Regions from separate parts of the Paenarthrobacter sp. NEAU-H11 genome, predicted to be linked through region 3. Evidence: riboswitches for the same ligand, from Rfam matches in the RefSeq annotation. Region 3 holds a riboswitch; each other region holds the start of a gene.
What was found. Region 3 has a riboswitch for cyclic di-AMP ahead of ACQ3DC_RS11660 (LysM peptidoglycan-binding domain-containing protein). Riboswitches for the same ligand answer to the same signal wherever they lie in the genome.

Region 1: another riboswitch for cyclic di-AMP. It lies ahead of ACQ3DC_RS09360 (C40 family peptidase); the one in region 3 lies ahead of ACQ3DC_RS11660 (LysM peptidoglycan-binding domain-containing protein).
Region 2: another riboswitch for cyclic di-AMP. It lies ahead of ACQ3DC_RS18010 (hypothetical protein); the one in region 3 lies ahead of ACQ3DC_RS11660 (LysM peptidoglycan-binding domain-containing protein).

What each region holds. Positions count from the first base shown of each region.
Region 1 is NZ_JBNZGA010000006.1:25,606-33,084, forward strand. Features, by position in the region: gene ACQ3DC_RS09340 (DUF3027 domain-containing protein) at 1-288, shown strand, start outside; gene serC (phosphoserine transaminase) at 354-1,484, opposite strand; gene ACQ3DC_RS09350 (metal-dependent transcriptional regulator) at 1,765-2,457, shown strand; cyclic di-AMP (ydaO/yuaA leader) riboswitch at 2,601-2,818, shown strand; gene ACQ3DC_RS09355 (M23 family metallopeptidase) at 2,829-3,650, shown strand; cyclic di-AMP (ydaO/yuaA leader) riboswitch at 3,779-3,960, shown strand; gene ACQ3DC_RS09360 (C40 family peptidase) at 4,031-4,702, shown strand; gene ACQ3DC_RS09365 (NlpC/P60 family protein) at 4,862-5,629, shown strand; gene ACQ3DC_RS09370 (HNH endonuclease) at 5,901-6,401, shown strand; gene mobA (molybdenum cofactor guanylyltransferase) at 6,451-7,092, shown strand; gene ACQ3DC_RS09380 (DUF6457 domain-containing protein) at 7,109-7,402, shown strand; gene ACQ3DC_RS09385 (molybdopterin molybdotransferase MoeA) at 7,399-7,479, shown strand, end outside.
Region 2 is NZ_JBNZGA010000017.1:79,669-87,147, forward strand. Features, by position in the region: gene ACQ3DC_RS17995 (winged helix-turn-helix domain-containing protein) at 1-92, opposite strand, end outside; gene ACQ3DC_RS18000 (response regulator transcription factor) at 751-1,491, shown strand; gene ACQ3DC_RS18005 (HAMP domain-containing sensor histidine kinase) at 1,499-3,025, shown strand; cyclic di-AMP (ydaO/yuaA leader) riboswitch at 3,121-3,281, shown strand; gene ACQ3DC_RS18010 (hypothetical protein) at 3,287-3,982, shown strand; gene ACQ3DC_RS18015 (glyoxalase superfamily protein) at 3,998-4,387, opposite strand; gene upp (uracil phosphoribosyltransferase) at 4,448-5,083, opposite strand; gene ACQ3DC_RS18025 (phosphatase PAP2 family protein) at 5,096-5,878, opposite strand; gene ACQ3DC_RS18030 (nucleoside deaminase) at 5,962-6,462, shown strand; gene ACQ3DC_RS18035 (glycosyltransferase family 4 protein) at 6,459-7,479, opposite strand, start outside.
Region 3 is NZ_JBNZGA010000008.1:39,988-47,466, forward strand. Features, by position in the region: gene ACQ3DC_RS11645 (DNA alkylation repair protein) at 1-232, opposite strand, end outside; gene ACQ3DC_RS11650 (TraR/DksA family transcriptional regulator) at 229-588, opposite strand; gene ACQ3DC_RS11655 (lytic transglycosylase domain-containing protein) at 609-1,949, opposite strand; cyclic di-AMP (ydaO/yuaA leader) riboswitch at 2,218-2,389, shown strand; gene ACQ3DC_RS11660 (LysM peptidoglycan-binding domain-containing protein) at 2,393-3,226, shown strand; gene ACQ3DC_RS11665 (protein adenylyltransferase SelO) at 3,382-4,857, opposite strand; gene ACQ3DC_RS11670 (ribonuclease Z) at 4,854-5,885, opposite strand; gene ACQ3DC_RS11675 (hypothetical protein) at 5,953-6,135, opposite strand; gene ACQ3DC_RS11680 (phenylacetate--CoA ligase family protein) at 6,355-7,479, opposite strand, start outside.

The sequences.
Region 1 (7,479 bases), on a different contig from region 3:
ACCCATCTGTTTGAATCGAAGCTGGCCGGTTACCTGGGCTGGCAGTGGTACGCGGTGCTCACCCGTAACTCCCGCTCCAAGGTCGTCACCGTCAACGAACTCGGCCTGCTGCCGTCGGAGGATTCGATCCTTGCCCCGGAATGGGTGCCGTGGGCGGAACGTGTCAGACCCGAGGACGAGCAGGAGCCGGATCAGGTGCCGGCCCAGGAGCCGGAACAGGGCCCGGAATCCGGGGAGGAAAAGCCCGGGGACGGTGGACAGCCCGGCGACGAAGCAAGGACTTCCTGACCACACACGAACGGCGCCGTCCGGGATGATCCCGGGCGGCGCCGTCGTACGTTAAGGCTGCCGGCCTACTTGCGCAGTTCGCCCACCACGTAGTCGATGCTCGCCAGCAGGGCAGAGACGTCGGACGGCTCGATGGCCACAAACGTGGCGATGCGCAGCTGGTTGCGGCCCAGCTTCCGGTACGGCTCGGTGTCCACGATGCCGTTGGCCCGCAGGACCTTGGCCACCACGGTCGCGTCCACTGAATCGTCGAAGTCAATCGTGGCGATTACGTTGGAGCGCTCGTCCGGGTTGGCGACGAACGGCGTGGCGAATTCGGAGGACTCCGCCCAGCTGTAGATGCGTCCGGCAGAATCTGCAGTCCGCGCCGAAGCGAAGTCAAGCCCGCCGTTCGCGTTCAGCCACTGCACCTGGGCGTCCAGGGTCACCAGGGTGGACAGCGACGGCGTGTTGTAGGTCTGGTTCAGGCGGGAGTTGTCAATGGCCGTCTGGAGGTCCAGGAAGTCCGGGATCCAGCGGCTGGTGGACTTGATCCGGGCCGCGCGCTCCAGTGCAGCCGGCGAGAACAGGCCAAGCCACAGCCCGCCGTCGGAGGCAAAGTTTTTCTGCGGGGCGAAGTAGTAGACGTCGCTCTCCGCCACGTCGACGTCCAGGCCGCCGGCTGCCGACGTCGCGTCAATAAGGACCAGTGAGCCCTCATCCGCGCCTGCCACGCGCTTCACGGGGGCGGACACGCCAGTGGACGTCTCGTTCTGCGGCCAGGCATAGGCATCAACGCCCGCCTCAGCCTGCGCAGCAGGGCGGGTTCCCGGCTCGGATTTGACGATGGAGGAGGCATCCAGGAAAGGAGCCTTGTTGGTGGCTGCCGCGAATTTCGAGCCGAATTCACCGAATGAGAGGTGCTGCGCTTTCTTCTCCACCAGGCCGAAGCTGGCGACGTCCCAGAACGCCGTGGAACCGCCCACGCCCAGCACCACCTCATAGCCTTCCGGGGCACGGAAGAACTGGCTCAGGCCTTCGCGTACGGACCCCACCAGGTTCTTGACCGGTGCCTGCCGGTGGGACGTTCCCAGGATGGTCTTCGATGCGGCGGACAAGGCATCGATCTGCTCCTGCCGGACTTTGGAGGGACCGGCGCCGAACCGCCCGTCCTTGGGCAGGAGGTCGGCGGGAATAGTGATGCTGGTTTCGCTCACAGGTGCTCCAATTTCGGCGTGGACGGGGTGTTGGTCCGGACGGATGTGGGTGCCAGGCAGTCGCGGCGACTGTGACTCGGGCCCTCCCTCATTCTGCCTGAACAGCTGTTTCAGCGGGAACCGGGGCCGTCATAGTCCAGACATTGAGACAGGGCCCCTGCCCGCGCCGTCAACTATTCGGACAAACTCAAAATAGGCTAAGCTTTCCAACGGACCACGCTGCATGTGAAGGCGGTACGGTGGGACAACGCAAGGTACTGCGCTCGAGGAGCTGAGCTGGATGACGGATCTGATCGACACTACGGAGATGTACCTTCGGACCATCTTGGAGCTTGAGGAAGAAAACATCGTTGCCCTCCGGGCCCGGATCGCGGAGCGGCTGCGCCACTCCGGGCCCACTGTGTCGCAGACCATCGGCAGGATGGAACGGGACGGCCTGGTGGTTGTCTCCGGAGATCGGCACCTTGAACTCACGGAGGTGGGCCGGAAGCGCGCCACCGAAGTCATGCGGAAGCACAGGTTGGCGGAGCGGCTCCTGGCCGATGTCATCGGGCTGGACTGGGCCTACGTCCATGACGAAGCCTGCCGCTGGGAGCACGTCATGAGCGAACGGGTGGAACGGCGCATTTACGAAATGCTGAACCATCCCACTGAGTCCCCGTATGGCAATCCCATCCCGGGATTGGCGGCCCTCGGGGGCGAGGCGCAGGCCGCTGCGGACGCGGCGGTCAGCCTGCTTGAGGCCATGAAGACCTACGGCCCGACGTCTGAGGTGACAGTCAGCCGCCTGGCAGAGCCGATCCAGGTGGAACCCGAGTTGTTGGTCCAGCTTGATGAAGGCGGAATCCGGCCCGGTGCCTCGGTCTCGCTGGAGCGGGTGGGGGAGTACATTTCGGTCCGCGTCCCGGGCATCGAAGGGGCCCTGGAGCTGCCGCCGGAAGTCGCGGCGCACGTCTTCGTGGCCGTACGCTAGGGACCGCTGGAGGCCTCCCGGCTACCCCAACGGGTGCCGGTTACGCAAAGATAACGGAATTGTTACTTTGGGACTTTTGCCCCTATAGTTAAACCCAAGCGTTGATACTAAAGCGTTACCTGATCTGGAGCCGAGCTCTGCCAGCGGATCAGGTGCACGAGTCATTACTGGCAGAGGCGGGGGAACCACAAACGGCAGCCGGGGGACTGCCTTGGGGTGAAGTCCGTCAGCAGCAAGCCTCTTCCAGTGAAGGATCCTCCGTGGATACCTCTGTGCCGAAGCTTGCTTACGGCGGACCGGGTCTTTGAACTCTCTGACCCGAATCCGACAGCTAACTTCGCAGGCTTTCCAGAGAGGAACCCTTCTTGTCCATGCAGACCCCCAGGGGACGCCGCCGCGCAGCGGTGCCCGCTTCGACGCCGCGGGTTGTTGAAGTCATCACCACGGAACGCCCCCGCGATCCCCACCGTGATGCGCGCCGCCGTCGTGGTCCCTTCCGCCAAGTCACCGAGTTCGCTGCTGCGAGCGGAATCGGCCAGAAGGCCGGAATCGCACTCGCAGCCACAGGCCTGGTGCTGACCGTGACGGTGCCGGCCACCAGCCCCGTGATGGCCACCGACGCTCCCGGTGTTACTCCGATGGCAGCCTCAGCCGTCACGCCGCAGCCGCAGATCTCAGCCGAGGCCGGTGCCCAGATCGATTTCAGCCGTTCCGCCGTGGTCACCCAGGCGGATCCGGACGGCAAGCTCAAGCAGCTTCTCAGTGCCCAGTCCGCCGGCTCGGTGTCACGTGCTGCCTCGGCAGGAAGCCTCGGCGCTCCACTGGCCACGCTGACCACAGCGTCCCCCTTCGGCTACCGCGTCAGCCCGATCACCGGTGGCTCAGGCGACTTCCACCGCGGCCAGGACTATGTGGCCCAGTGCGGTACGTCGGTCTTCGCTGCCGCCACCGGTACCGTGACCTTCGTGGGCTGGCACCAGTTCGGCGGCGGAAACCGCGTTGTGGTGGACCACGGCAACGGCCTGGAAACCACGTACAACCACCTCTCCTCCTTCAGCGTGAGGGAGGGGCAGACCGTCTCGCGCGGGGACGTAATTGCCCTTAGCGGGACCACGGGCGCCTCCACGGGCTGCCACCTCCACTTCGAGGTGCAGGTCAACGGCGAAGTGGTCGATCCGACTGGCTGGCTGTAGTCAAGTGACGGTGAACTATCAGATGATCGTGACTTGCCGTGACCTGAATGTGACATTCACTCAAAACTGCTGTACCGTCTAACTCGCGTCAACTTTTCCGAAGTTGACGCTCTTGTGCGGATTGCCTAACTCTGCCACCGCTCAAGGTCCGTTCGCATTTCATCGTCTGGCAGGGGCGGGGGAACCAATTTTGGTCTTGGCTTTGGCTAAGACCTTGGGGTTAAGTCGCAAAACTTCCTTGGAAGCAGCGCGGCCGGGTGACTCCCATCCGAATCCGACAGCTCACCTCGCAGGCATTGGGAGAGGCTACCTTCGTGTCTTCACGCAATAATTCTGCGCGCCACCGTGCGCAAACGGTTCGTACCAACCCCTTGGACACTATGTCCAAGGCTGTTAGTGCCAATGCCGGGACAGTAGGTCGCCAGGCTGCCGTTATCGCCGCAGCTTCCGGTCTTATCCTCAGCATGGGCCTGCCCGCCAACGCAGCGGACACCACCGCTGGTGTTTCCGCTTCCACCGAGTCCGGCTCCGCGCAGGCTGCCCTGGCAGTCACCGCAGCCCCCACGGCCACCGTGTCGTTCGAGCGGCCCGTGGTCAAGACCACTGCCGCCCCGAAGCCGGAGCGGGTGCGCCCACAGTCCACCGCCACGGAAACGGGCGCAGCGTCGAGTTCGGAGTCTGCAGCGGACAAGCTGGCCAAGACTGTCTCTTCCGCTTCCACCTCAGGCATTGCTGCCATCGCCTACACGGGCATTGGCAGCCCCTACGTCTGGGGCGGCACCAGCCCGGTCACCGGATGGGACTGCTCCGGCTTCACCCAGTGGGTTTACGCCCAGGCCGGCATCAGCATCCCCCGCGTCAACGCCTGGACTGCCATGACCCCCACCTCCACCCCGCAGCCCGGCGACCTGGTCATGCAGAACGGCGGAGCGCACGTCGGCATCTACGTCGGCAACGGCATGATGGTCAGCGCGCTCAACCCCTCCCAGGGCACGCTGCTCCACGCCGTAGCCGCCACCGGCACCTCTTCGTTCTTCACCATCAGCAAATAGTTCTTGGACCCTCGGGTCCAAGAACTATTTCTTTGCTCCACCACGCTTTCCGCTAACACCACATCCCCGTTCGGGGCGTGCCGGCGTACCCCCAAGATGCCGGCGCGTCCACATCCCTTGGTGCCCACAACGGCCTGAGGAAAACGAAAGAGAGAACTGATGACTACTCGTGCTACCGCACGGCATCGCGCCGAGGTCACCAAAACCAGCTCAATCGCCATCATCGCCAAGGCTGTCGGCGAGAACGCCGGCGGCGTAGGCCGCCAGGCCGCTGTCATCGCCGCCGCTTCCGGCCTGGTACTGACCAGCGGCATCGCGGCGAACGCTGCCGACTCCAACGTCCAGCGCGACTCCGCTCCGGCTTCCACCCTGGAAGTTGAATCCGCCGTCGAAGCCCCCATCTCCGCGGCCTCCACGATCAACATCACCTTCGAAAAGCCCGCCGTCACCACCACGCCGGCCCCGGTTATCGAAGAACCCGCACCTGTCGAGGTCCAGGAGGCCGAGCCGGCCCCCGTCGCCCAGCCTGCTGCTCCCAAGGTCACCGCCAAGGTTTCCACGGCCTCGGCCCCTGCCGCCGCTCCCACTGCTTCCGCCAGCGGCAAGGGTGCAGCCATCCTGTCGGCTGCATACGCCCAGCTGGGTGTTATGCAGGACTGCACCATGCTGGTCACGAACTCCCTGGCAGCAGTGGGGATCAACTTCCACGACTGGCCTGCAGGCTACCTCTCCCTGGGTCGCACCGTCAGCGCTGCCGAGGCGCAGCCCGGCGACCTGATCTACTACGCTGACGGCGGTGCCGGCATGGCACACATCGCTGTCTACGCAGGCAACGGCCAGGCCGTCCACGGTGGCTACAACGGAAACCAGACGGTGGTCTTCAGCGCCAACGTCGGCTCCGGCCCCGTGTTCATCCGAGTGAACTGACCCGCCAGTTCCGGCGGTCCAGCCAGGACTCAAAAGAACCCTTGCCCTCACGGCAAGGGTTCTTTCCTTTTAACTGCGGGTTAACTGCCGGCTGCTCCAGCCGTTCAGTATGCGCCGCCTGACTGGATCGACACGACCGTTCAGGGAAAGGGCGATTAGCCGATCGCGCGCTTCTATGTTTACTCTTGTGGTGTCGATCCATAGCCCGGACATGCCGAGGGCAGCCGGCCCTCGTGCCCCTGGACGGGTGCGGCCGTGAAGAGGTACGTGCATGCGCACTCTCGTTCTGAATGCTGGGTATGAGCCCCTGGCGGTGATCACTTTCCGCCGGGCGCTGGTGCTTGTGCTCACGGGCAAGGCCAGCGTGGTTGCCGAAGGCGATGATCCCGTGGTGGGACCGCAGGAAATCCTGGGCCGTCCCTCGGTGATTCTCCTGAACCGTTACATCCGGCCGAGGTACAACCAGGCCACTGCTGTCAGCCGCCGCGGAGTGCTCAGGCGCGACGGCCACAGATGCGCGTACTGCGGTAAAGCGGCCCACACCATCGACCACGTCCACCCCAAGTCCCGGGGCGGCGAGGACTCCTGGGAGAACCTGGTGGCGGCCTGCCTGCGCTGCAACAACGTCAAGGGCGACCATACGCCGGCGGAAATGGGCTGGAAACTGCGTTTCGTCCCGGAGCCACCGCATGGAACCATCTGGCAGATCAAGGAACTTGAGAAGCCCACTCCAGCCTGGGATCCGTTCCTTCTGCCGGAGCGGGCCGCCTGACCGGAACCTTCGGCACGCCCGCAGCGCCGCCGATGGCTAGGCTGGGGGCATGGAACAGAAGCGGCTGGACTTCAATGCAGTGATCCTGGCCGGCGGCCGGTCTTCCCGGTTGGGCGGGGTGCCGAAACAGGGCTTGGTTTTCCATCATGACACCCTCCTCCAGCGCGCCCTGGCCGCTGCAGCGGATGCTGCGCGGACGGCGGTGGTGGGCCCGGACGCCGGACATTCTGTCCCCGGGGTGCTTTTCTGCCGGGAAGAGCCGGAGTTCGCGGGGCCGGCAGCTGCCATCTCCGCCGGACTTGACGCCTTGGCCCGGGACGGACACGAGGCGGAGTTCACTTTGGTGCTGGCGTGTGACATGCCGCTGGTCCGGGACGCAGTGGAGGCACTGGTGGCGGCCATGGTTTCGACGAACGCAGACGGCGCCATGGCACGCGCGGAAGACGGCCGGCTCCAGCCTCTGGCCGGTTTTTACCGCACGGCTGCGTTAAAAACCTCGGCGGCACAGCTCTCGTCCCGTGGCGCCCTTATTAACGGCTCCGTGCGCTCCCTCCTTGCTAGTCTGGAGGTGCAGCCTGTCACCGTCCCTGCAGGTTCCACGGCAGACGTGGACACCTGGGATGATGCCGCCGCACTAGGGATTGCCGCCGGCAACCAGGACAAAGGCCAGGACCGGCGCAGCCGCAGTTAAATAGGGAGGCACGTTCGTGAAAAGCCAGGATGAAACGCTGGAGGAGTGGTGCAGGTCCCTCCTCCAGGCCTATGAACTGGAGGACGTCCAGGTGGACGTCAACGCCATCCTTGCCTTGGCCGGTGTGGCCGCCCACTCGGTGGTCCGTCCGGCCGCGCCCCTGACGACGTTTATTGCCGGGTATGCCGCCGGCCTGGCGTCCGGCTCGGGCCGGGCACCCAATGCTGCTTCCATGGAGTCCGCCCTGGCCGTGGCCCGTTCCCTGGCTGCCGACTACGATGCTGAAGCCGCCGGGGCTCCCGGCGAATGACGAAGGAGTCCCAGCAAGCAGCGGATGCTCCCGGGGGCGGGCAGCCGAGGCACCTCGACCATACGTGGGAAGAAGCC
Region 2 (7,479 bases), on a different contig from region 3:
CGGGGGCCGAAGCCGGGGCGGAGGCCGGTCTGCTGGCCCGCCTTGGCGGCGTTACGGACAGAGATGTGGACGTATCCGGATGCAACTGACATAAGTGCTTACCTCAATGTGAATGGCCGTCATCACGGCCCGAATGCTGGGTTTCCCCACATTGCGAACTGGGGAGGGGCGCCCGACGCTGGGCTGGGGGCGAATGCCTAAGAACTTCGGAGGGTGGGAAGGTCAGGCGTGCATTCGACAACAGCGCATGTCGGCAGCAGCGGATGTGCTGGGCCAATATTCTGCGTCTGCAGGTGCTGTTGAGTTCTTGTTCACATTGGAAGTGTGCAGCGTAACAATGCCAACTTGCAAGTAACAATGGACGCGATCGTCCGCATAATGAGACGAACTGGGCTAATGTGCCGCAAATCACGATTCTGGCGGAGCCATAAAAATAACGCTTGTTATCCCTTGGAGGCGTCCGATTCCGCCCCTAGGCAGAATTTTGTTCGACAGCATGGTGCTTCCGGTCGAAAATATTCAAGACTGGGACTGATAGGGAAATCCCACTCACCGCCTTGTTGGCGTGTCCAGCCGCCCGCGTTTTCGGACAAGAAATTTTCCCGGAAAACTGCCGCGCGACGGCAATCCCGCAGCAGCGGCCACGCAGGAGCACCGCATTTCCGGCATCCAGCTCGCTAGGCTGGGATTCACAGCTTGGTCACAGGAATGCCATAGCCGGGCTTAAACCAATAATCGGAAAGTTGTCCCATGGCCACGTCGCACTCCATGACAAACAACCTCCCCAAACTCACCCATCCGGACGGCTCCCCCATCAGGGCCCTCGTCGTGGATGACGAACCCAGCCTCTCTGAACTCATGAGCATGGGGCTGCGCATGGCGGGCTGGTCCGTGGCAGTAGCTGCCGACGGCCCGGAAGCGGTGAAGCTGGCCAAGGACTTCCGCCCCGACGTCCTGGTCCTGGATGTCATGATTCCAGGGTTCGACGGCGTCGAGGTCCTGAACAGGATCCGCGCTTTCGCACCCGAGGTTCCCGCGCTTTTCCTGACCGCCAAAGACGCGGTCCAGGACAGGATCGTGGGCCTCGCTGCCGGCGGCGACGACTATGTGACCAAACCCTTCAGCATGGAGGAAGTCCTGCTGCGGCTGCACCGGCTGGTCCAGCGCTCCGGAGTTGCCGCCATGGACACTGCGGAACTGGTAGTGGGAGACCTTGTGCTCAACGTCGACACCCGGGAGGTGACCCGCGCGGGCGAGGAGCTCCAGCTGACGGCCACCCAGTTCGAGCTGCTGCGCTACCTCATGGAGAACCCAAAGCGCGTCATCAGCAAGGCCCAGATCCTGGACCGGGTGTGGAACTACGACTTCGGCGGGCAGGCAAACATCGTGGAACTCTACATCTCCTACCTGCGCAAGAAAGTGGACGCCGTGCACCCGCCCATGATCCACACCGTGCGGGGCGCCGGGTACGTCATCAAGCCGGCGGAGTAGGCGCGCCATGACCTCCGTGCACACCGCGGAGCCGCAGCCCCGGCGCTGGCTCAAACCCGCCACCTGGCACTTGCGCACACGCCTTATCCTGCTGGCCATGGCGCTGTTGATCGCCATCTGCGGTGCGGTGGGCGTAGCCAGCTACGCCTCGATGGACTCCTTCCTCACCCGCCAGCTGGACGAGCAGCTGAGCCAGGCCGCAGCCCGCTCCAACGATCCCGGCCGGCCTCCCTCCGGCGGCTTCAACGGCAGGGACCCCCTGGATTCCCGCGGACAAAGCGTGGGAACACTGAACGCCCGCATCCTCAACGGCCAGGTCAACAGCGCCGGCTTCCTGGCCCCGGACACTACGCGCTCTGCGCTGTCCTCCGAGGACAAGCAGGTCCTGCTCGCACTGGCCACCGATGCCCGGCCCGTTGACCGCACGCTCTCAAACGGTGACTACCGGCTGATTGCGGTCAAGACCAGTTTCGGTGACGTCCTGGTCACAGGGCTCCCCCTGGCCGCCAAGGAGAGCACGCTGACGTCCCTGGTGTGGACCTTCGTGTTCGTCTCGCTGGGCGGGTTGCTCCTGATCGGGCTGGTGGGCACGGTCCTGATCCGCCGCACCATGAAGCCCCTTGAACAGCTCTCCGAGGTGGCCACCCGGGTTTCGCAGCTGCCCCTGGACGCCGGCGAGGTGGCACTTGCCGTTCGCGTCCCGCCGTCGAACTCCAACCCTGGAACTGAGGTGGGCAGCGTGGGGCACGCGCTGAACCTCATGCTGGACAACGTTGCGAATGCGCTGCAGGCGCGGCAGAAGAGCGAGACCAAGGTCCGGCAGTTCGTGGCTGACGCCTCCCATGAGCTGCGCACGCCGCTGACCGCCATCCGCGGCTACACCGAACTGATGAGAATGACGGAAAACTTCACTCCGGACGGGGAGAAGTCGCTGGCACGGGTGCAAAGCCAGTCGGAACGGATGACCGCTTTGGTGGAGGATCTCCTACTGCTCGCGCGGCTCGACGAGGGCCAGCCGCTGAAGCTTGCCGAGGTGGACCTGACCCAGCTGGTGGTGGAAGGCGTCAGCGATGAGAAGGTCATGGCGCCAGGGCACACCTGGCGGCTGGAGCTCCCCGACGAGCCGGTGGTGGTGAACGGGGATCCGTCCCAGCTGCGGCAGGTGCTGATGAACCTGCTCTCCAACGCCCGCAAGCACACCCCTCCGGGAACCACGGTGGTAACGGGGGTGGAGAAAACGCCGGAGGGCGCCGCAGTGGTGACCGTAACGGACGACGGCGGCGGCATACCGCCGGAGTTCGTGGACCAGGTCTTCGCCCGGTTTGCCCGCGCAGACGCGGCACGTGCGGGGACCAGCGCGCCCGGCGCGTCCGCCGCTGAAGGAACCAGCGGTTTGGGCTTGTCCATCGTCGAGTCCATTGTTGAGGCCCACGGCGGACGGGTAACGGTGACGTCGCAACCCGGCCGCACGCAGTTCGCCCTGCGGCTACCCCTCATGCGGGGAATGGCACAAGGCGGCGCGCCGTCATCGTGACCTCCGTTACCAAAATGTGACTTATGCGCTGAACTCCTGTACCGTCGAATGGGTGCGGTCCCCGTTCGGGCCGCATATCCCGGGTTGACGCCAAGCTCTGCCACTTCCCGGATTCCTCTTGAACAACGGCAGAGGCGGGGGACCCACCGTCCCGGGCACTGACTGCCCTTGGGGTTAAGCCTGCACGTGTTTTTTCCGTGCGGCCGGATGCCCTCATCCGAACCCGACAGCTAACTCCGCAGGTGTGAGAGGCGATCTATTATGTCCAAGTTCCTTGTAAAACCACGCCCGAATTCAGGCACGGATGCACGCTCCACGCGTGCAGCAGGCAAATTCCCCTCCGTCGGCCGGCGCGCCGGACTGCTGGCAGCATCCTGCGCCCTCCTTGTTGGAGTTGGCGCTGCGGGCCAGGCCACCGACACGGGTGCCCGCGTGGCAGCCACCGGGGCGCAGGCTTCGGAGTCCCATTCCAAGCTGAGCATGGAGCAGAGCGAAATCCGGGCCAACCCTGCGCCTGAGCCCGCAGCCGAGCAGATCAACGTTGTCCCGCAGGCAGCCGAACCTGCTCCCGTTGCCGAGCCCGCACCGGCTCCGGCGCCGGAACCCGCTCCGGCCCCGGCACCCGAGCCCGCACCCGTCGTCGCGGTTAATGATCCCGCAGGCGCCCAGGCGTACGCCGCAGGCCAGCTGGCTTCCTATGGCTGGGCTCCGGACCAGATGCAGTGCCTGCAGACCCTCTGGACCAAGGAATCGGACTGGACCACCACGGCCACCAACCCGAGCAGCGGCGCCTACGGCATCGTCCAGTCCCTGCCGGCTGAGAAGATGGCCAGCGCCGGAGCCGACTACCTCACCAACTACCGCACGCAGATTAACTGGGGCCTGAACTACATCCAGGAGCGCTACCAGTCGCCGTGTGGTGCACTGAACTTCCACTTGTCGAACAACTGGTACTAGGCGGGATGCAGTAACCTACTTCTGCTGCTCCCCCGCGTCCCGGCCGGGGATGTACTGGACGGCCCACCGGTTCCCGTCCGGATCAGCGAAGTACACAAAATGGCCCCAGTCCTGTACGTCCACTTCGCTCACGTCCACCCCGTTGCCCTTCAGGTGCTCGTAGGCAGCCTGGATGTCGCTGACCACGAGCTGGAGGTTGGAGCCGGTACCCGGAGGCGCGTCCGTGAGCCCTTCCCCGATGCAGATGGAGCAGGCTGAGCCGGGAGGGGTCAGCTGGACAAAGCGGATGGATTCCGTGGGCCGCTGATCGAAATCGGCATTGAACCCCACCTTGTTGACGTAGAAATCCTTGGCCCGGTCCACGTCGGACACAGGGACAAACACCAGTTCCAGTTTCCAGTCCATCCGCACAGGCTAGCCCTGCGGCCGGGAACAGGAAAGGCCTGGCTTTAGCCTGCGATGTCCTTAGCCTGCGATGCCGTACAGCCGGTCGCCTGCGTCGCCGAGGCCGGGAACGATGTAGGACTTCTCGTTGAGCCTTTCGTCGATGGAGGCCAGCACGATGGTGACGTTGGCGCCGGAGAGTTCTTCCTCCAGCTTCGCCAGTCCCTCCGGAGCGGCAAGCAGGCAGATGCAGGTGACATCAGAGGCGCCGCGCTTGAACAGGAACTTGATGGCTTCGCGCAGCGTCCCGCCGGTGGCCAGCATGGGGTCCAGAACGAAGATCTGCCGGTCGGTAAGGTCCTCAGGCAGGCGCTCGGCGTACGTGATGATGTCCAGGGTTTCCTCGTCACGGGCCATGCCGAGGAAGCCCACTTCAGCTGTGGGGACGAGCTTGGTCATGCCCTCGAGCATTCCAAGGCCCGCGCGCAGGATGGGCACCACCAGCGGGGTGGGCTTGGTGAACGCCGTGCCCACGGTGGTGCTGACGGGCGTTTCGATGGTGACGGGCTCGGTGCGGACCTCGCGCGTTGCCTCGTAGGCGAGGAGCGTCACCAGCTCCTCCGTCAGCTGCCGGAAGACCGGGGACGGAGTGTTTTTGTCGCGGAGGACAGTGAGCTTATGGGCGACCAGCGGGTGGTCCACAACGAGAGTGCGCATTGGTCAAAACTATCACCCGGCCGCCGGCCCCCTCCCCGGCCGTTCGCCGCTGGCCTCCGGCTCCCCGGTGTGGTCCTCGCGGAGGACGGGGTGTTCAAACGTGGGCGCAGGGCCCGCGTGCTCGCGGCGGCGTATCAGGTGGAACAGCCGGTGGGCGAGGATCACCATGGACACCCACGCAAGGCCAAGGAACCAGCCGGCCATCACATCGGTCAACCAATGGTGTCCCAGGAAAACCCTGCTCAGGCCCATGGCGATGATGAAGATGGCTCCGGCCGTTATCGCGGCGATCCTAGCCCACAGGATTTGGAACTGGAGGCACATCAGATAGACCAGGACGCCTATCACCACTGTTGTGTTCAGCGTGTGTCCGCTGGGGAAGGACGGTGTGGTTTCATAGGGGGGCACCGCCTCCGAATGGTCCGGGCGGGTCCTGCCGACCAGTCGCTTGCCGAGGGTGGTTGCAGTTGTGGAAACGAGGGCAGCGCCGCCCACCAGGACGATGGGCCGCCACGTCCTGCTCAGTAATGTCAGCCACGCGGTGAGGATGCTGGCGAGAATGGGCATGCCGATCCCCCCGCCCACGTTGGTAAAGCCGGTGGCGAAGGCGTCCACCTCGGGATTCCGCAGCGACTGGGAGTATTCCAGCGCGGGAATATCCAGGCTGGCCAGCCCCTCCTCGTCCACTACATTCGCGTATACCTCCGCACCGAGCAGGGCCAAGGTGACCACCAGTGTTCCGCCGATGATCAGGGTCAGCCACAAGGCGGCATAGGGCTTGATCCACTTGTCCATGCGGTCTCGGACGGTGCTCACTGTGCCTCCCGGCGTCTGGGGCGTCACGGGCTCGGGTTATCCCACGAAACTATCATTGAGCCATGGTCTCCGCAGATAAAAAACACGACGCGTGGATGGGCCTTGCCCTGGCCGAGGCCCGCCGCGCCCTTGCTACGGAGGATGTGCCGATTGGTGCGGTGGTCATAGGGCCCGACGGCGCCGTGCTGGGTTCCGGCCGGAACCAGCGGGAGGAGCTTGGTGATCCCACCGCCCACGCCGAGATGGTTGCCATCCGGGAGGCGGCAGAACGGTTGCGCCAGCTTTCAGTGCTCGACGGCGGCAGCGGGGACGGCTGGCGGCTCGCCGACTGCACGCTGGTGGTGACCCTGGAGCCCTGCGCCATGTGCGCCGGCGCCGTTGTCCTGGCCCGGATTCCGCGGGTGGTCTTCGGGGCTTGGGATGAAAAAGCGGGGGCGGCAGGATCCGTGTTCGACGTGCTCCGCGAGCGCCGCCTGAATCATTGGGTTGAGGTTTATCCCGGGGTGCGCGAGGCGGAGTGTGCCGGGCTGCTGCGTGATTTCTTCGCCGGGCACCGGCTCTAACTCCTGATGGCGTCCAGCACCACGGCCGCTGTCCGGTCCCAACCCGGCAGCGTGCTCCTCGCCTGAACCGCCCTTTCGCGCCAGGAAGCCCTGGTTGCGGTGTCCTCCAGCCAGCTGCGCAGGACCTGGGCCAGCAGGGCGGGGTTGGCGGGGTCGTCATCGGCAGGGAAGGCAACCTTCGCTCCGGGAAGCCGGCCGCCGTCGTCGTCCGTGCCCGGTGCGCCCAGGCGCAAGGCCTCGACGGCGCCCGTCCCCTCGCGCACGATCACCGGGATACCGCGGGCGAGCGACTCGGTGACCACCATGCCGAAGGCCTCAGCGCGGGAGACCAGCAGGCTGAGGTCTGCCCGCAGCCATGCGTTTTCGAGCGCCGGGCCCGTCAGCTCGCCGGTGAGCCGGATCCGTCCGCCCAGGCCGTTCGCCTGAACGGCAGCGCGAACCTTGCCGGTGTATTCCGCGTCTGCCCGGTCCGAACCCACCAGGGCTGCCGTCCAGTCGAGGTCCTGCAGCAAGCCCAGCGCTCCAACCACAAGCAACTGGTCCTTGTTGGGCAGGAGCGCGGCCACGGCAACGATATGGGGCGGCGTGGATCCCGGGGCCAGCGGAGCCGGGTCGGTGCCGGGAAGGGCGACCTTCAACCCATGTAGGCCATGGCGTGCCGCCAGGACATTCCTGGCCCAGGTGCTGGTGCACAGCACCCCGGTGGCCGCACGCAGGGACCTTGCCTCAAGTCCGTAGCGGGCGGGGGCAGGCATGTGGACCAGCACCCAGATTTCCCGGCCGGCTTTGGCCGCGAATTCCAGCTCATCCGGCGCGCCCATGGCAATCAACCCATCCACGAGGATCACGGTGCCCTGCAGTCCTGCGTCCGGTTCCCAGGCGCCAAGCAGGCTGTCCAGCCGGCGCCGAGCGTGGGCATTGGCTTCCGGCCAGGAGCCGTCCACTGCGATCACCTCGACCTCTGTCCCCAAGGCCTCCAAGCCCTGCACCAGCCGCGCGTTGTAGACGTTCCCGCCG
Region 3 (7,479 bases):
GGCCCCACAGCCCGGACGCCAGCTGGAGCACGGCATCGTGGTCCAGCTCCTTGAACTTCCGCAGGGCGTCCCGGACCGTTCCCCGGACGGCGCCCACCGAAGAGCCGTAGGAGGACAGCACCCCGCCCAGCCGGGACTCGACGTCGTCCGCCCGGTACCAGGCGCCTTCATTCTGCAGGGTGCGGTCGATGAACGCCGCGGCGGCCGCCACACAGTCGGTCCCGCCGTTCATCGGCCACGTCCCGCGGCTGCGTGCCGGATGCAGAACGGTGTCCACGGCCTGGCCTCCAGCCTTCCCTCCGCGATAGGTTCTCCACAAACCGCACAGATGCCGTACGTGCCGGCAGCGATCCGGGCCAGGGCGGCCTCCACCTGGTCAAGGCCGGCGGTGCTTTGCTGCAGCAGGGCAGCTGCCTGGGACAGCTCGAAGGCAATGGTGGAACCCTCGGGATCGTGTTCGTCGTCGACGTTCGAATCCTGGCGCGCAGAGTTTGCCGAGGCAATGTCGGCGCGGAGCGCCGGGAGCAGTGCCACCTTCCGCTTCCGCTCCTCCTCGAGGAGGACGCGGAATCTTTCGAAATCAGGCATGGGAAAAGCCTAGCGCGGTGTCAGTACCAATTCCTGGCCACGGAGTGGTTCCAGGCCGAGCAGGGGGAACCGTACCGCTCGCGGATATAGCCAAGGCCCCACTCGATCTGTGTCCGGTAATTGGTCAGCCAATCGCTGCCGGCGCTGGAATACTTGCCCGGCGGCAGCGCCTGCGGGATGCCGTAGGCACCGGAGTACGGGTTGGTGGCCGTTGTCAGCCAGTTCGATTCCTTGGTCCAAAGCCGGGCAAGGCAGAGGAACTGGTCCGATCCCCAGCCATAGGCCCCCAGCCTGCCCGAGGCGTAGCTTTTGGCACCGGCAGGATCGTTGACCGCACCCGCAGGAGCAGAGGGAATTACGACGGCGGGCGGGCTGGGCGGCGCGGCAGGCGCCGGAGCGGGGACAGGCGGAGCAGGATCCGCCGGCGCAGGGTTGCCGGCCGGAGGATTTTCAGGTGCCGGATCGGCAGGAGCCGGACGCACGGGGGCGGGAGCAGCAGATGGCTGCGCCTTTGCCGCCGCGGCGGCTGCGGCAGCCCGTCGTCGTGCCTCTTCTCCGGCCGCGGCCCTTTTCGCCTCCTGCGCTGCTTCATAAGCGGCCAGAGCCGCCTGTCCACGCCGGAATTCACCCTCAACCGCCGCCGTCGTGCCCTTCAGGGACGCCAACTGCTCGGTCAGCTCCCGGTTGCGCTGCTGTTCTTCCGTAAGCTGGCGTGCCATGGCTTCCTGGGCCGATCGGGCCGCCGCAAGCTTTTCCGCCGCCTCGCCGGACAGCCGTTCACGCTCGGCCCGGGCGGCTTTCTCCTGATCGGCCAGTGAAGCCGTGACTTTCCCCGCGGCGGCTGCCTTGTCCACAAGGCCCGCCGTTTTGCCGCCCACCAGATGCACCACGTTGAGCCCGTGGACATTGTTGTTCCCGATCGCATCAAGGGCCACGAAGAACCCCATGTTCGTACCGCCCGTTTTGTAGGACTGGGCGGCCAGGGCTCCGATGTCCTTCCTGTGGCGGATGAGTTCGGCTTTGGCGGTCCCGGCCTGTTCCGCCAGCGACTCCACTCGGGCAGTGGATGCTGCCAACGCGGCATCAGCCGCTGCAGACTCAGCGGCTGACGCCACCGCCGCGTTGCCCAAGGCCTCCGACTGCGCCTGCAGCCCGTCCAACAGGCCTGCGATCATACCGATCTCTTTTTCCGTGCCGGCCTCGGTCAGCTTGGCCCGCTCCACGTCCTCCCACGAGGGGTAGCCACCAGGCGGAACGCCCTCGGCCGCGCCGGCCGGAGTCAGCCAAACGCTGCCGGCGAGGGCGGCGGCCAGCAGTATTCCGGGCAGGCGGTGCCGGGCATTTAGAACGGAACGGGACATAGTTCGGAAGCTTACCGGCTTCAACCTTCACTTCAAGGATGAGGGGCCTGCATCGTTATACAGCAGAGACAAGCCATCGACTTTCCACGGTGAAAGCCTGAGCGTGCGCGCAGTGCCCGCGACCCAGAGTCGATTCGTTTGCATAAACCGAGAGGAGAACCTCGCATGTTACCCAAACGTGACAATCGGCGCCGGGGCGGGTTATGGTCTTAAGGTGTCCCTCCCAGACGGGACATTCCCCTCAGCTTGCCGAGCCCTGCCGCTGAACCGGGAACCATCGCTATCCAGCTGGCAGGGACGGGGGAACCAAGTTTCCACGGCCTCTCAAGAGGCCTTGGGGTTAAGTCGCTGGCACCTCCGTTCCTTTCGGAGTTGCTCCCGGCCGGGTATCTCCAGCCCGAACCCGACAGCTCACCCCGCAGGCATGGGAGAGGCGATCAACTGTGTCAAAAATTTCCACCACCGCCCGTCACCGCGCAACTCCGGCCCGCTCCATCATCCTGGAAGGACTGGCTGTTTCGGCCAAGTCCCAAGCCAGGACCCTGGGCCGTCCGGCGCTCGCCGTCGCAGCCGCATCCGGCATTGCCTTCGGCGTCGGAGCCCCGGCGCACGCCGGTGTGACAGGTCCGGACACCACTGAGACCACTAACATCCAGGCCTCCGCCGCCCCGGCAGCAGCAGTTGCAGCCCCCGCCGCCGCGGCCGGAACCGTCCATACGGTTGTATCCGGCGACACGCTGGGCGCCATCTCGTCCGCCTACGGCGTTGCCCTGAGCGATGTCCTGGCAGCCAACGGGCTTTCAATCTCCGCGGTTATCTACCCCGGCGACCAGATCCAGATCCCGGGTGCAGGCTACGCCCCGGCAGCTCCGGCCGCCGCACCCGCCCCGGCACCCGTCCAGACCGCCGCTGCCACGGCACCGGCGAACACGGGGATGAACCTGTCCTATGCCTCTGCCAGCACCGGCACGGGCACCGGAGCAGCAATTCTCGCCTCGGCTTACAGCCAGGTGGGCGTCGGCCAGGACTGCACCGCGATGGTGGAGAACGCCCTGCGTTCCGTTGGCCTGAGCGTCGGCGACCTGGCTCCCACCCAGTTCTTCCAGTACGGCACTGTTGTGGGTTCCCCCGCTCCCGGTGACCTCGTGATCACGGCCGGCCACGTGGGCGTTTACGCCGGCGACGGCCAGGTTGTCAGCGGCGGCGTGAACGGTTACAGCACCGAAGTCCACTCCATCAGCTGGCTGAGCGGCGCTTCCTTCGTCCGCGTAGCGTAACCAACGGCGACGGGGCAGTCCGCTCGCAGCGGGGCAGGCCCATCCAGCAGACAGGGGCGGCAGCCGGATTTACCGGCTGCCGCCCCTGTTCCGTCTCACGTTCCCTGCCTCATTGCGCCGCGGGTCTTCCACGCTTTCCCTGGTCCCGCAAAGGGCTAGGTGCCGCAGAAGGTCCGGTATTTGCCGAAGTCCTCCGGCGGTCCTTCCGTGTAGCGTTCCAGCCCCGGACGCTCCTGGAACGGGGACCGGACAACCTCAAGGAGGCGGTTAAACGGGTCAAGATCGCCCTCGGTGGCAGCGGCCAGTGCTTCCTCCACCAGGTGGTTCCTGGGGATGTACGCGGGGTTCACGCTGTCCATGAGTTCGGCGTCGGGCTTCAGCGCGGCCCAGCGTCCGGCCCAGGCATCGAAAGTCCCCAGGTCCAGCACCATGCCGCGGGCAGGCCTGGAGTTGCCCCGGGCGGCCTGTCCAAGGTTCCGGAAGAATTGCGTGTAGTCAACGGGTCCGTCCTTCAGCAGGCCGATCACGCCATCCACAAGGTCCGAGGCTTCGTCACGTTCCGGGCCTGCCGCAGGGCCGGCAGGCACGCCGAGCTTGGCCTTCATGCCCTCGAACCAGGCATCACTGTACCGGCCGCGGAACGTGCCTAGGGCCTCCACCGCGGGGCCGACAGCCTGTTCCTGGTCTTCGTTGAAGAGCGGCAGCATGGCCTCAGCGAGCCGGGCCAGGTTCCACTCGGCTACCACGGGCTGGTTCGCGTAGGCATAGCGGCCGCCTACATCGATGGAGCTATACACGGCGGCGGGATCAAACGCGTCCATGAATGCGCAGGGCCCGTAGTCGATGGTTTCCCCGGAGATGGTCATGTTGTCCGTGTTCATGACCCCGTGCACGAAGCCCACCAGCATCCACTTGGCCACGAGCTCCGCCTGGGCGGCGACCACTGCTTCAAACAGCGCCAGGTAGGGCTGTTCGGACCGGGCTGCAGCCGGATAGTGCCTGCTGATGGCGTGGTCCGCCAGCCGGCGCAGCAGGTCCATGTTCTCCGTGGCCCGGGCGTATTGGAAGCTGCCCACGCGGAGGTGGCTGCTGGCCACACGGGCCAGGACGGCGCCCGGCAGCATCGTGTCCCGGCGCACCGGCCGCCCGGTGGCTACGACGGCCAGGGCCCGCGTGGTGGGAATGTTCAGGGCGTGCATGGCCTCGCTCACAAGGTACTCCCGCAGCATCGGGCCGATGACGGCCCGGCCGTCGCCCGCGCGGGCGAAAGGTGTACGGCCGGAACCCTTCAGGTGCACATCCCGCAAGCGCCCGCCGTCGGCAACTATTTCGCCCAGCAGCAGCGCGCGGCCGTCGCCGAGCAGCGGTGAGTAGCCACCGAACTGGTGCCCGGCGTACGCCTGGGCTACGGGGGTCGCACCCGGGGGGAGGTAGTTGCCCAGCAGGAGGCGCACGCCTTCCGGCGTCCGCAGGTAGTCGGGTGCCAGCCCCAGCTCGGTCGCCAGCGCGTCGTTAAGGACCAAGAGTTCAGGCTCCGGCGCTTCCTCCGCCTGCCACGGAACGGCCAGCTCCGCCAGTTCACGGGCAAAGCGGCCCTCGAAGACGACAGTTGATTCTGCTGCAGCAGTCATGGGTTAACCCTATCGCCGTCGCTTGTCCGGCCGTTGATGAGCTCATCGGTGACCTCCCCGGCTCGAGGAATGGCATGGCCTGGCAGAGCGGTCCGTTCAGGTGCAGTGGACCGTTCCGGTGCCGTGACGCCATGCCCCGGCCAGCGGCGCCGCCGGGGCATGGGGACGCGTTGCAGGTCCTGCGCGGCGATGACGTCAGTATCCGCCGCACGGGCCCTGGCCTGGACCGCGAGCGGCGCGGCGTCCTCGCCGTACCGTGAGGAGAAGTGCGTCAGCACGAGGGTTCGGGCGGCTGCCCCCGCTGCCAGTTCCCCTGCCTGCCCGGCGGTGAGGTGACGGTACTGGCGCGCCAGCCCGCCGTCGTCATCGCTGAAGGTGGACTCCGCAACGAGGAGGTCGACGCCGTCGGCCAGCTCCTCGGCGCCCTCGCAGGGCGCCGTGTCCATTACGAAAGCGAAGCGCTGGCCGGGCCGCGGAATGCTGACATCATCGAGGCGGACGCCCGCAAGGCTGCCTTCATGCTGCAGGCGCCCGATCGCGGGGCCCGATATTCCTGCCGCGGCAAGGCGTTCAGGCAGCAGCGTGCGGCCGTCCGGTTCCACCAGCCGGTAGCCGTAGGTCTCAATGCGGTGCTTCAGCGGCCGGACGTCAAGGCCTTCGGCCACCGTCCCGCTTCCGCCGTGGGGGCGAAGCCTGAGGTCGATTCCCGGTGAACTGACAGACACGAGGGCGCGCACCACGTCTTCCCCGGATAACGGGTAGTGAAGATGGATAGGGTGCGCCACCCCGTCCAGGGCCATCCGCGACAACACCCCCGGCAGGCCAAAACAATGGTCTCCGTGGACGTGGGTGAGGCAAATGCGGGTTATCTGGCTCGTCGGGATCCCCGCGTGGATCATTTGGCGCTGCGTTCCCTCGCCCGGGTCAAAGAGGAAACCTTCCCCGTCCCACCGGAGCAGGTAGCCATTGTGGTTCCTGGTCCGGGTGGGGACCTGGGAGGCCGTACCGAGGATGGTGAGGTCGCGCATGGCGGTGGGTGCCAAAAAGCAGGCTCCGGAGGAGTCCGGGACCTGCTTTTGTGGTTGCCGGGTCGGCTTAGCGCCGCCGGAGCATTCCCATGATTTTGCCGGTCACGCCACCGGTCCGGGCTCCTGCGGGGCCCGTCGTGCCGGGTGCCCGGCCCGTGGCATTCAGTCCGGTCCGGCGCGTTGTTCCGGGGGTCCCGGTCCTGCCGGAGAATCGTCCAGCGGCATTCCTGATCATGCTTCCCAAGTTCATGTGAAACTCCTTCAGTGTTGATCCTGCCAACCGATATTCATCAGCCTGCTTATGATTTTAGCGTAGTTTGGCTGCAACTAGGGGAAGCAGCAGAAGTTCCCCCTGCATTTGGCTCGATCAGCGCAGGAGCCCCGATCCGTTCTGCTGGCTGGCCGACGTCCGGTAAGGGACACCATTGCCGAACAGTTCACCGGAAGCGTCCAGGTCCGTTCCGACGGCTCACGGCCTGAGCCGGCGGACGAAGGGCGCCTTGCCCAACGGTGTCCGCTCCAGCTGGTCCACCACGGACACAGAGACCGGGGTTCCCGCGGCGCCGGCTGCTGCGAGGGCTTCGGCCACCGAAGCCTGGATGCCTGCTGTTGTGTTTCCCGCCGTCAGTCCTGCAACGAGGACCCGCAGTCCCGTGCGTTCCTGGACCACCTGCCAGCCGGCGGCGGCTGGCAGGTCCAGGACGTGGTGGAACACGATGGGGTGGACGCTGACAAGGCCTGCCCTGCCTGGCAGCTCAAGCACGTCCTCCAACCTGCCTTCGATATCCTCCATGCGGATGAACGAGCGGCCACAGGGGCATCCGCGCTGCCCCAACGTGACGCTGTCCGACAGCTCATAGCGGATCAGCGGCAATGTCCGCGAGAACAGGACCGTGACCAAAAGCTTCGCGCCTGTTGACCCGGGCGGTACCGGGACGCCCTCCTTGTCCACTGGTTCGACAATGAGCAGGTCCTCGTAGACATGCCGGTTCCGGTAGACGCACGGTGAAGCGATGCCGGCCGTCTCAGTGGCGGCGTAGACATCGAACGGTGCACTGCCCCAGGCCCTTTCCAATTCCCGGGCAGCGGGCGGGGTGAGCACCTCCGAGGCCGACATCACTGCCTGCGGCGAAATTTTCAGGCGCCCGGCCAGCTGTTCGGTCGCCAGGGGCAAAAGCGCGGAAGCGTAACCCACCAGGACCCGGGGCTGGAACCCGTTCAGCGCCGCCACTGTTTCATGCATGGGTGCGGTCACGTCCAGCCGGAGCGTGGGGACAAGCCCCGAACGCAGCGAAGCGCCAACCACGGCGGACTGGTGGGTGGGGACGCGCGAGCTTACCAGCGCCATTTTAAGCGGCCGGCCGAGGCCGGCCGCTATTCCAGCCCAGTCATTAGCGCGGGCATAGGAAGCCAGCACATGTGCCCATTCCGGCCGGCTCCACACGAAGGTTCCGCGTGGACCGGCGGTCCCGGCTGTCGCCGCAGCCCACCAGCGCCCCCTCCACGGCAAGCCGGGATCACCGTCCTCGGCGGCGAGGGTCCGGAGACGTTGTTCCAGGCCGGCCAGGCTCAGGTCGCGCGTTGTAAGGATCTC